Regions from separate parts of the Simplicispira sp. 125 genome, predicted to be linked through region 1. Evidence: riboswitches for the same ligand, from Rfam matches in the RefSeq annotation. Region 1 holds a riboswitch; each other region holds the start of a gene.
The links. Region 1 has a riboswitch for thiamine pyrophosphate ahead of thiC (phosphomethylpyrimidine synthase ThiC). Riboswitches for the same ligand answer to the same signal wherever they lie in the genome.
Positions count from the first base shown of each region.

Region 2: linked by a shared signal. The riboswitch ahead of thiO (glycine oxidase ThiO) and the one ahead of thiC (phosphomethylpyrimidine synthase ThiC) in region 1 are both predicted to bind thiamine pyrophosphate.
Region 3: linked by a shared signal. The riboswitch ahead of C8D04_RS06290 (cytosine permease) and the one ahead of thiC (phosphomethylpyrimidine synthase ThiC) in region 1 are both predicted to bind thiamine pyrophosphate.

Region 1 covers NZ_QEKM01000001.1:3,735,008-3,738,914, reverse strand. Annotated here, with positions in the region: gene thiC (phosphomethylpyrimidine synthase ThiC) at 1-1,657, opposite strand, end outside; TPP riboswitch at 1,766-1,885, opposite strand; gene C8D04_RS18765 (hypothetical protein) at 1,915-2,091, opposite strand; gene lpxC (UDP-3-O-acyl-N-acetylglucosamine deacetylase) at 2,116-3,039, opposite strand; gene ftsZ (cell division protein FtsZ) at 3,131-3,907, opposite strand, start outside.
Region 2 covers NZ_QEKM01000001.1:1,383,534-1,387,440, reverse strand. Annotated here, with positions in the region: gene C8D04_RS06320 (thiamine phosphate synthase) at 1-402, opposite strand, end outside; gene C8D04_RS06315 (thiazole synthase) at 399-1,208, opposite strand; gene thiS (sulfur carrier protein ThiS) at 1,213-1,410, opposite strand; gene thiO (glycine oxidase ThiO) at 1,423-2,502, opposite strand; TPP riboswitch at 2,543-2,661, opposite strand; gene thiD (bifunctional hydroxymethylpyrimidine kinase/phosphomethylpyrimidine kinase) at 2,799-3,653, shown strand; gene C8D04_RS06295 (glutathione S-transferase N-terminal domain-containing protein) at 3,688-3,907, opposite strand, start outside.
Region 3 covers NZ_QEKM01000001.1:1,379,389-1,383,295, forward strand. Annotated here, with positions in the region: gene C8D04_RS06265 (hypothetical protein) at 1-33, opposite strand, end outside; gene C8D04_RS06270 (hypothetical protein) at 33-779, opposite strand; gene C8D04_RS06275 (hypothetical protein) at 792-1,358, opposite strand; gene C8D04_RS06280 (DnaJ domain-containing protein) at 1,355-1,639, opposite strand; gene C8D04_RS06285 (YebC/PmpR family DNA-binding transcriptional regulator) at 1,648-2,358, opposite strand; TPP riboswitch at 2,483-2,588, shown strand; gene C8D04_RS06290 (cytosine permease) at 2,641-3,907, shown strand, end outside.

The DNA.
Region 1 (3,907 bases):
CCGGGTCCAGGCCCAGGTTGAACTGGTCCTGCCAACGAAAGTCGAAGCGCGCCTGGCTCAGGGCATCGTCGCGTGAGCGCGCGCCCGGGTGGCCCTTGGCCACATCGGCGGCGTGGGCCGCGATCTTGTAGGCGATGATGCCCTGCTTGACGTCGTCGCGGTCGGGCAGGCCCAGGTGTTCCTTGGGCGTCACGTAGCACAGCATGGCCGTGCCCATCCAGCCGATCATGGCCGCGCCGATGGCCGAGGCAATGTGGTCGTAGCCGGGGGCGATGTCGATGGTCAGCGGGCCCAGGGTGTAGAACGGCGCCTCGTGGCAGGTCTTGAGCTGCTCGGTCATGTTGGCCTGGATCATGTGCATGGGCACGTGGCCGGGGCCTTCGATCATGGTCTGCACATCGTGCTTCCAGGCGATCTGGGTCAGCTCGCCCAGCGTGTGCAGCTCGGCGAACTGGGCCTCGTCGTTGGCGTCGGACGCGCAGCCGGGCCGCAGACCGTCGCCCAGGCTGAAGGCCACGTCGTACTGCTTCATGATGTCGCAGATGTCCTCGAAATGCTCATACAGGAAGCTCTCGCGGTGGTGCGCCATGCACCACTTGGCCATGATGGAGCCGCCGCGCGAGACGATGCCCGTGCGCCGCTGCGCCGTGAGGTGGATGTAGGCCAGGCGCACGCCAGCGTGGATGGTGAAGTAGTCCACCCCCTGCTCGGCCTGCTCGATCAGGGTGTCGCGGAAGATTTCCCAGGTCAGGTCTTCGGCGATGCCGCCGACCTTTTCGAGCGCTTGGTAGATCGGCACGGTGCCGATGGGCACGGGCGAGTTGCGCACGATCCAGTCGCGCGTGGTGTGGATGTTCTTGCCGGTCGAGAGATCCATCACGTTGTCGGCGCCCCAGCGAATCGCCCACACGAGCTTCTCCACTTCTTCTTCAATGCTGGAGGTGACGGCCGAGTTGCCGATGTTGGCGTTGATTTTGACCAGGAAGTTGCGGCCAATGGCCATCGGCTCAACTTCGGGGTGGTTGATGTTGGCCGGAATGATGGCGCGGCCGCGCGCCACTTCGTCGCGCACGAATTCGGGCGTGATGATTTTCGGGATCATCGCGCCCATGGGGTTGCCCGCCAGGCGCTGCTCGCGCGCTAAGTCTTGCTGGTATTGCGCCATCCACTCGCGTTTACCGTTTTCGCGGAGGGCGACGTACTCCATCTCGGGCGTGATGATGCCGCGCCGCGCATAGTGCATCTGCGTGACGTTGACACCCCTTTTGGCGCGCAGGGGCTGGCGTTGCAATGCCGCAGCTTCTGCGCGCAGCGTGGCCAGGCGCACTGCGTCTTCGCTTTTGCTGCCATCGTCCAGTGCCACGGATGGGCGACCCTGGTAGCCCTCTGTGTCGCCACGCGCCTCGATCCAGCGGCCACGCACACTGGCGAGGCCCTTGCGCACGTCGATCTGCGCCTGCGGATCGGTGTAAGGGCCCGAGGTGTCGTACACGCTGACCTGCTCACCATTGGTGAGCGCAATATCGCGCACCGGCACACGCAGGTCGGGGTGCAGGGCGCCTGCAATGTAGGCCTTGCGCGATGCAGGAAAGGGGTCGCGGGCGCGTGCCAGCAAGCTGGCGAAGGATTCACGGGCAAGGGGGTCGGGGGCGTTCATGGCAGGTCTCCTAAGGTCCGGGGATGGATGCTCCGGACTGGACCTGCGCTCCCATAGACACGGATGGCGTCTGTGGACGGCGTACGCGCCCGATGGGACATGCACGCAGACAAGGAGGTCGGCTCTTCTTCCGCCGGTATGAACCGGATCAAGTTCGTCGGGTTCGCCGGGGAGCCTGTTTCCAGACCCCCGGCATCTCAGCGCATCAGCACACCCCGGAGCAGGGGCGAGTATAGGCCGAGAAACAGTTCACAGCGTCAGAAGCCGCGCTCCAGGATGAGCACGGCAAAGAAAACTCCTGCGGCAATCATGGTCCACTTGAGCACAACAAAACCCAGCTGCTTGTACCGCGCCCGGCCGGTACCGGCATAAAACGCAAAGCACAGCGCCGCCACGAGCAGCAACAGCATGACGATCCAGCGAAACAGCAGCATACGCGGGAGGCTTGTGGTTTGGCGCTACCAAGCGCGCACCGGCTGCGCAAAACCGGCAGGGGCCAGGCGTTCGTTCTCGAAGGTGACGATTTCCCAGACCTCGGGATGGGCTTCGAGTTCGCGCAGCAGCAGGTTGTTGAGCGCATGGCCGGAGCGGAAGGCGCTGTAAGCCGCCAGCAGCGGCTTGCCGACCAGGTACAGGTCGCCCATGGCATCCAATATCTTGTGCTTGGCGAACTCGTCGTCGTAACGCAGGCCGTCGGCATTGAGCACTTTGTAGTCGTCCATGACGATGGCGTTGTCCATGCCGCCACCCAATGCCAGCCCGTTGGCACGCATCATTTCCACGTCCTTGGTGAAGCCGAAGGTGCGCGCGCGGGCAATGTCGCGGCTGTATTGGCCCTGGCCCAGGTCAAATTCGACGGATTGCCCCGTGGAATCGACGGCCGGATGGGCAAAGTCAATTTCAAACCGCAGCTTGTAGCCGTGGTAGGGGTCGAGTCGCGCCCACTTGGCGTGCACACCCTCGCCCTGGCGAATTTCTATAGGCTCTTTGACCCGAATGAAGCGCCTAGAGGCGTTTTGCAGAACGATACCCGCACTTTGCAGCAGGAAAACAAAAGAAGCCGAAGACCCGTCCAGGATGGGCACTTCCTCTGCGGTGATGTCTACATACAGGTTGTCCACCCCCAGCCCGGCACACGCTGACATGAGGTGCTCGACCGTATGCACGCAGGCGCTGCCCGACGAAATGGTGGACGCCATGCGCGTGTCCGTCACGGCCTGGGTGGATACCGGAATGTCCACCGGCTCGGGTAAATCGACACGACGGAACACGATGCCGGTGTCAGGCTGCGCAGGGCGCAGTGTCAGCTCGACCCGCTGGCCGCTGTGCAGGCCGACGCCCACCGCACGGGTGAGTGTTTTGAGGGTTCGTTGCGCAAGCATCCGTTGATTTTAGTGTGGACTGCGCGTTGTTGCTGCACTGCGCCATCGCGTTTTTCTATCACGGCGATGGCACAAACGTGCAGCGCCCACCTCAATCAGCCTGCTTGCGCAGGAAGGCAGGGATTTCCAGGTCGTCCATGCCGCCCGAGGACAAGGCATCCACCCGCGCTGCAGCCTGCGTGCGGTTGGTACGCCAGACACTGGGCACGGCATAGTCTGCCTGGCCACCCACAGCCCCCGGCGCAGCGCCCACGGAGCCGGACAGCATGCCCGTGCCAGGCATCGGGTAGGACATGTTGTCCGTTCCCGTGCGCAGGCCGCCCTGCACCACCGAGATGGGCTGGCGGCGCGCATTCTGGCGCGAAAGACCGGTGGCCACCACAGTCACACGGATCTCCTCGCCCAGGGTTTCGTCGTAGGCGGCGCCGAAGATCACATGTGCGTCGGTCGATGCATAGGCATTGATGGTGTTCATGGCCTGGCGCGACTCAGACAGCTTGAGGCTGCCCTTGCTCGCCGTAACCAGCACCAGCACGCCCTTGGCGCCCGACAGGTCGATGCCTTCGAGCAGCGGGCAGGCAATGGCCTGCTCGGCGGCGATGCGTGCGCGATCCGGGCCGCTGGCCGTGGCCGTGCCCATCATGGCCTTGCCGGGCTCGCCCATCACGGTGCGTACGTCTTCAAAGTCGACGTTCACCTGACCGTACTCGTTGATGATTTCGGCGATACCCCCCACGGCGTTCTTCAGCACATCGTTGGCGTGGGCAAAGGCCTCGTCCTGGGTGATGTCGTCGCCCAACACTTCCAGGAGTTTTTCGTTCAGCACGACGATGAGTGAATCGACGTTGGCTTCCAGCTCGGCCAGGCC
Region 2 (3,907 bases), 2.4 Mb from region 1:
GGCGGTGTCATCCGATTTGAAGCGCAGTTGCACTGTGGGCACGCCTGCGCGGGCCATGCGGCCGACCCAGGCGGCATCGGGCAGCACGGCATACAGGCCGAGCTGCTGTGGGCAGACGGCAAAAGGCGTTGCGTGCGGCCGCGTCTGCAGCCCAAAATCTTGCGCCACAGTGGGCCAAATCTCGGGTGTGGTGCTGCCGGTACGCTCCCAGCGCGCTTGCCAGGCATGGGCCAGCACCTGCGCATCGTGGGCGATGAAGCCCAGTGCACTGCAGGCCTGCAGCGCGCCCAGGTACACCGGCGCGTCGCTTTCGGGCGCAGGCACCGGCTGCGGCGGGAAACCGGTCAAGCTCGTGGCGTGGGCCGCAGTAATGGCTTGCGCCAGGGTGTTGCTATCAGTCATGCGGGCGCATGGTGCCAGAACGGGGTGCCGAGCACCGGGGTGCTGGGCTGGGCGGCTTGCTGGGGTTGCATGGCCCCTGCATGGCGGGCGGCGCGCCCGGCATGCACAGCGTCGGCAAAGGCGCCGGCCATGGCCACCGGGTCTTGCGCCAGGGCTACGGCGGTGTTGAGCAGCACGCCGTCAAAGCCCCATTCCATCACCTGGCAGGCGTGCGAAGGCAGGCCCAGGCCCGCGTCGATCAGCATGGGCACGTTGATGCGTTCGCGCAGCACCTGCAAGGCATAGGGGTTCATGGGGCCGCGTCCCGTTCCGATGGGCGCAGCCCAGGGCATGATGGCCTGGCATCCCACGTCCACCAGGCGCTGGCACAGCACGAGGTCTTCGGTGCAGTAGGGCAGTACGTAGAAGCCGTCGCGTACCAGCTTCTCGGCAGCAGCCACCAGGTTCAGGGTGTCGGGCTGCAGGGTGTAGTCGTCGCCAATGACCTCTAGTTTGATCCACGGGGTGTTGAACACCTCGCGTGCCATTTGCGCCGTGGTGATGGCCTCTTGCACGCTGTGGCAGTTGGCGGTGTTGGGCAGCACCGGCACGCCCAGCTCCCGCAGCAGTTCCCAGAAACCCTGGCCACTTTCGGCCGGATTACTGCCCTGGCGGCGCAGCGAGGCTGTGACCATGGCCGGCTGGGCCCTCTGCACGGCGGCCTTGAGTGCCGACGGCGAGGGATAACGGGATGTGCCCAGCAGCAGGCGGCTGGAAAACTGCTGGCCGTACAGGACCAGGGCGTCGTCGGTTGATGTCGTGTTCATGGTTTTAGCCCCCTGTGACGGGGGAGATCACTTCGACCTTGTCACCCGCTTGCAGCAGGTGGTGCGGGTGTTGGGGCGCGGGTATAAAAACAGTGTTGACGGCCACGGCGTAGGGCGGTTTTGCCTGCATGGCGGCCAGGGCGTCGGCCACGCTGGCGCCCTCGGGCAGTTCGTGGGGCTGGAGATTGATGAGAATGTGCATGGTTGTGGCGCTTCAGAGCAATTGCATCAACAGATCGAACTCAGCCGCCCGCGCTGACGTGCCGCCTGCGAGGATATCCAGCACCACATCATGCATCGCAGGCGCAATCATGTAGCCATGGCGGTACATGCCGTTGACCTGCAGCGTGCGCGCCGCCAGTTGGCGCACGGCTGGCAGGTTGTCGGGCAGGGCGGGGCGGCATTGCACCGACAGTTCCAGAATGCGGGCCTCGGCAAAGCCCGGGTGCACGGCGTAGGCAGCGCTCAGTAATTCCAGCGTGGAACGCACGCTGGCCGGCGAGAGGTCTTCGGACTCGATCTCGGTGGCGCCGATCACGAACACATTGTTTTCCTTGGGCGCGATATAGGCCGGGTAGCGCGGGTGCAGCAACCGTGTGGGCCGCTGCAGCGTGACCTCGGGGGCGTGCAGGCGGATCACCTCGCCGCGCACACCGCGCAGTTGGGGCCAGTCACCGCGTGCGCCCAGGCCGCGGCAGTCGAGCAGCCAGCCCGGGTGGTCTGCGCCAAAATAGCCCAGTTCGCGCGGCGTGTTCCAGTGCAATTGCACACCCAGGTGCTCCATCTCGCCAGCCAGCGAAGCCAGCAGTTGCCGGTTATCGAGCTGGCCTTCGCCAGGCAGGTACATGCCCTGGGCAAAGCGCGGCGCGAGCGCGGGCTCAATCTGCGCCATACCCTCGCTGTCGAGCATCTGCATGGCAGGCAGTTCGGTGACGCTGGTGCGGGTGTTCTCGAGTTGCTGGCGCATGCGGGTGGCCTCTTGCGCGTCCTGGCGGTGCCATACGAGCAGCGTCCCCTCTTGCTGGAAGTACACCGGCATCGCCAGCGGTGCCAGCAGCTCGGGCCAGCGCCTGAGCGAGTGGCGGCCCATGCGTACCACGCCATGCTCGGCGATGGCCGATTCGGCCAGCGGGGCCAGCATGCCTCCGGCCACGCGGGCAGCCGAATGCTCGCCCAGCGGGCCGCCTTTGTCGTAAATGGCCACGCTGTGGCCCTGGCGCGCAAGTGATACGGCCAGCAAGCGCCCCAGCAGACCGGCGCCGAGAATGGTGAAAGAGGTGTTGGAAAGCGTCATGTTTGTCCGTCTGCGGTGTTACAGGGGACAAAACGGGCAGGTGCCTGCACTGGAAACTCCCCACGCCAGCATGATCTGGATCGGGTAACGGGGCGCAAAGCCCCAGGGTGTTTCTCAGTCCGCGCCACGTTGGGTAGCGGGACACCCCTGTTTCGTCCGTAAGCGGCAATTACAGCACAACGCCGATTCCCCTGGCTTGATGTGGCGCATGCGCAGGCCTCGGATCTGGCGTTGGTTCCCTGGGGTTGTGGGGGGTGACGGCAGGGGCGCTTTGGGTTTCCGGGATAATTTTCGCCATGACGCACACAGCACCCCTTTCTGCACAGGCTCCCCGCTACGCCCGCGTGCTCTCCATTGCCGGGTCAGACAGTGGCGGTGGCGCCGGTATCCAGGCCGACCTGAAAACCTTCAGCGCCCTGGGCTGTTATGGCATGACCGCCATTACCGCCATCACCGCACAAAACACGCAGGGCGTGCGCGCCATCCACGGCGTGCCGCCCGAGATGCTGCGCGCACAGATCGAGGCCGTGGTGGAAGACATTGGCGTCGATGCCGTGAAGATCGGCATGCTGCATTCGCCCGAAGTGGTGGCCGTGGTGGCCGATGCCCTGCGGCGCTACCAACTGCTGCATGTGGTGCTCGACCCGGTCATGGTGGCCACCAGCGGCGACCGCTTGATGGCCGACGAGACGGTACAGGTGCTGGTGCGTGAACTGTTCCCGCTGGCCACCGTGGTGACCCCCAACCTCGACGAAGCGGCGCTGCTACTGGGCCGCGCCATCCCGGGCATCGAGGCATTGGACGATGCTGCCCGCGCTTTGCTGGCGCTGGGCGCGCCCGCTGTGCTGCTCAAAGGCGGGCACTTGCCGGGTGATGAGGTGGTGGACGTGCTCGCGCTGCCGGGCGGCACCCTCCAATACCTGCGATCGCCCCGCATTGCCACGCACAACGGCCACGGCACGGGCTGCACGCTGTCGTCTGCCATCGCCGCGCATCTGGCCTTGGGCCATGCGCTGCCCGAGGCCGTGGCGCTGGCGCGCACGTATATTTTGGGCGCTATCCAGGCAGGTGCGGCCGTGCGTACCGGCAAGGGCCACGGCCCACTCAACCACGGTTATGCGCCCATGGCGCAGCGTGTCATCCAGGGCTGACTGTCAAGGATTTTTGCGCCCGTCTCAGGCGGCCTCAGGTTACCTGTGCGAACTGGCTGCGCAAGTAGCTGATGATTTCTTTGGAGTCGTAGAGCCAGCGGCTGTTGCCTGCTTTGTCGGTGATCTTCAGGCAAGGTACCTTGGCCTGGCCGCCTTGCTGCACCAGTGCAGTCCTGTCGGGGCCTTCCGGCTGCGCGTCCACTTTGGCGACCGTCAAGGACAGGCGGCGCATTTCTTGGCGCACCTTGATGCAA
Region 3 (3,907 bases), 2.4 Mb from region 1:
CGGCGGTGCTTCGTGCGAACGGCTGCCAGGCATCAGATGGCCGATTCTTCGTCAGAGGTGCGCGCTGCCGGTGTGACGTTGCCGCGGTCGGTCTCGCTGGTCTCGAACTTGCCGTCGTCCTCTTCCTCGGGCTGCTCGTCACCTTCGCCCAGGTCGTGTGCGCGGGCTTTGGCGCGCAGCACCAAGAGCATTTCAATAAACAGGTCGCGGCACTCGTAGCGCAGCAGCCAGGCCATCTGCATCCAGTCCTGGTCGGCCACTTCGTCCAGCTCGACGCGCGGGCGCACGTAGCCCGACGCGAGCAGCTCATCGTCACTCAGCATCAGGCCGTAGTCTTCGGTAGCTTCAAAAACACCGGTACGGGCAAAAGCCTCAATGCGGCTCCATTTTTCGGTGAAGTAGTTGGCCAGGGCTTCGGCGCCGCCGTCCAGGTCGCCGATGGCGTTCAAAAATTCCAACGGGTCGGCGTCTTCACGAAAGACGACGGCGTTAACCATGCTGCGCAAGTGCTGGTGCGTGAGGTCTTTGTACTGTTTCTCCAGCACCATGGCGCGGGCGAACTGCTCGGGTGTGACCAACATGTTCACGACGGACGCCTTGGAGCTGTCGTACTCCCGCATGACGGCCAGCACATCTTTGGGCGCGAGCTGGTCGAGCACAACCATCAGCGCACGGTCGCCCTCCTCATCGGCCAGGTCGGCCAGCGCGCTCTCGGCGCCCACGATGTCGCCAGCCGCGATCAGGCTGGTGGTTTTTTCAATCAATGCCAGGTGGTTCATACGTTCTCAGTGTCAGTCCTTGCGCTCGAAACCTTGGTCTGCGAGCCAGTCGGCGCCGGCTTCGTCGAGCGAGCGGCCATCTGGCGGGTCGCTGGCGTCGTCGGCGCTCAGGCCGTCGCCGTCGTCGCCCTCGTCGCTGTTGCGAGCTTCTTCGTCATCCGGTGTGCCTTGTGCGGCGTCGGCAGGGCCAAACCCGTGGGCGTGCAGGTACTCCAGGCAGGCGGCCACGGTCATGAAAGTCGCGCCGCCGGGCTCTGCCAGCACTTTGAGCGCCACAGGTTCCGCCCAGGGTTCGAGGGCCACGGCGCCCGCCAGTTCCGGCCATGTAGGCAGTGCCTCGGGCGGCAATGTCAGCAATCGCTGCATGGCTGCCAGCTTGGGAAAACGAAATGCGCGGTGGAAAACCACGGCCACCATCTCGGGGCTGTAGTCCAACATCTGCACCAGGAAGCCGATTTCGCTGCGCTTGGCGGCAAGGCGCTTCGTTAATACATCCTTGCCTTCGGAATCAGAGGTCAGGTCATCGAGCTCGGCCTCGTAGGCTTTGCGCAAGTCGGAGAAGTAGCGAGAGAGTTTCATGGAAGATTGCGTTCACGCACGAAGGCCTGCCAGATTTCCGTTGCGGTTTGCAAAGGGTCGTCGAGCAGGTTGCGGCGGCGGTTGTCGTCGTATTGCTGGCGGCGCTCGGGGTCCGAGAGCACGTCGTAGGCTTGTTGCACCTCGCGAAAGCGCAGGGCTGCGTCAGCCGCTGTGTTGCGGTCGGGGTGGTAGAACGAGGCCTTTTGCCGGAACGCCCGCTTGATGTCGGCCAGCGTGGCGTTGGCCGCAAGGCCCAGGGCTGCGTAGTGGTCGCTTTGCATCGGCCCGATCAGCCCAGTGCGGCGTACACGTTTTGTACGTCGTCGTTGGCGTCGATGGCCGCAAGGAAGGCTTCGACCTCCTCCAGCGCCTCAGCACTCAGGCTGGCAGGATTGACCGGGTTCTTGGGCCGGTAGCCCAGCTTGACCGAGAGCACGGTAAAACCGTGCGCAGGCAGAGCGCGGCTCACAGTGTCCAGGTCGACTGGATCGGTCCAAAACAGGGTTTGGCCCTCTTCTTCGCCGGGTTCAAAGTCTTGCGCACCGGCTTCGATGGCGGCCATTTCGGCATCGATACCGGCAGTCGCGGGTTCGGCCTCAATCATGCCCACATGGTCAAAGTCCCAGGCGACCGAGCCCGAGGTACCGAGTTGGCCCTTGCGAAACAGCACGCGCATTTCGGGCGCCGTGCGTTTGACGTTGTCGGTCAGGCATTCGACCATCACCGCAACCTGGTGCGGGGCAAAACCCTCGTACACCACATGCTCGAAACTGGCCGCATCGCCGCCAATGCCGGCGCCCTTTTTGATGGCGCGGTCCAGCGTGTCTTTGGGCATGGAGACCTTGCGCGCTTGCTCGAGCACCAGGCGCAGCTTGGAGTTGCCCGCCGGGTCGGCACCGCCGCGCGCAGCGACCATGATTTCCTTGGCCAGCTTGCCAAACAGCTTTCCGCGGGCGTCGGCGGCCTGCGCCTTGCCCTTTGCTTTCCATTGCGCACCCATGCGAGTTCCTTGGCTGGTCCTGGGGCGCACCCGCGCGCGCGCGGCGCTGCGCAGGGAAACCCCAGGCAAAACCCAAGAGATTACCACTGCCGCTAGAATCCGCCCCGCACCACCGCAAGACTGGTGCATTCGCTAGGGGTGCCCCACGCCGATATTGGCGCGCGGGCTGAGAGAGTCCCTTTGAACCTGATTGAGATCATCCTCGCGCAGGGAAGCCCGTTCTAACGCCCACCGACCGCGTGGCCCGGGTCTTTCTTGCACCGATGCTGCCAAGGAGTCCGCATGAACACCGCAACCGCTTCCACCAACGAAGCGCTGACCCCCGTATCCAGCGCGCAGCGCGTTTTCCGCTGGCACGACCATGCCTCTCTGTGGTTCAGCCTGGGCGTGGGTCTGCTGGTCATGCAGGTGGGCGCCTACCTGATGCCCGCGCTGGGCACGCAAGAGGCGGTACTGGCCATTGTGGCGGGCTCCATCATCGGAGCCGGGCTGCTGGGCTGGGTGGCAAAGATTGGCTGCGACAGCGGGCTGGCCAGCGCCGGGTTGATGCACGCGGTCTATGGCCGCGCGTTTGCGCGCCTGCCGATTGTGCTGAACATCGTGCAGCTGATTGGCTGGGGCAGCTTTGAGCTGGTGGTGATGCGCGACGCCACGGTGTCCATCGGGCGCCAGTCAGGTGCCATGGCAGCGACCTACTGGCCGATGCTGGCTACGCTGCTCTGGGGCGGCGTGATCACGCTGTTGATCAGCGGCTCAATGGTGCAGCTGGTGCGCCGCATCATTGCCCGCGTGGCGTTGCCGCTGGTGGTGTTGTCGCTGCTGTGGCTGAGCTGGCAGTTCCTGGGCTTGGCCCAGGCGCAGGGGTTCGAGCAGTTGTGGCAGCGGCGCGGCGAAGGCGGCATGGGCGTGATGCCCGCGCTGGACCTGGTGATTGCCATGCCTATTTCGTGGCTACCGTTGGTGGCTGACTATGCGCGCCATGGCCGCAGTGGCGGCACTGCGTTGCGGGGCACCTGGCTGGGCTACGCGCTGGCCAATGTGTGGTGTTACGCGCTGGGGGTGCTCGTCGCCTTGACGTTGCCCAGCCAGGACCTGGTGACCGCGCTGCTGCTGGCGCAGGGCGGGCTGATCGCGCTGTCGCTGATATTGATTGACGAGGTGGACAACGCTTATGGCGACACCTATTCGGGCGCTGTTTCGGCCCACAGCCTATTGCCGCGCTGGAGCGTGCGCCAGTGGGGCCTGGTCGTGGCAGTGGTCTGTACGCTCATGGCGCTGGTGCTGCCCATGCACAGCCTAGAGCCGTTTTTGCTCATGCTCAGCTCGGTATTCGTGCCGCTGTTTGGCGTGATTCTGGGGCGCCTGGCTTTTGGCGCCAATGCCGCTTCAGCGCTGCAGGCCGCAGGCAAGGCGCACGCGGCGCCCATTGTGATCTGGCTGGCTGGCATCGCTTTCTACCACCTGCTACCAAAGTTCGCCCCCGTGCTGGGCTCGGCCCTGCCCACGCTGGCCGTAAGCTTTGTGCTGGCCTACGCAACCCGTCCACGCC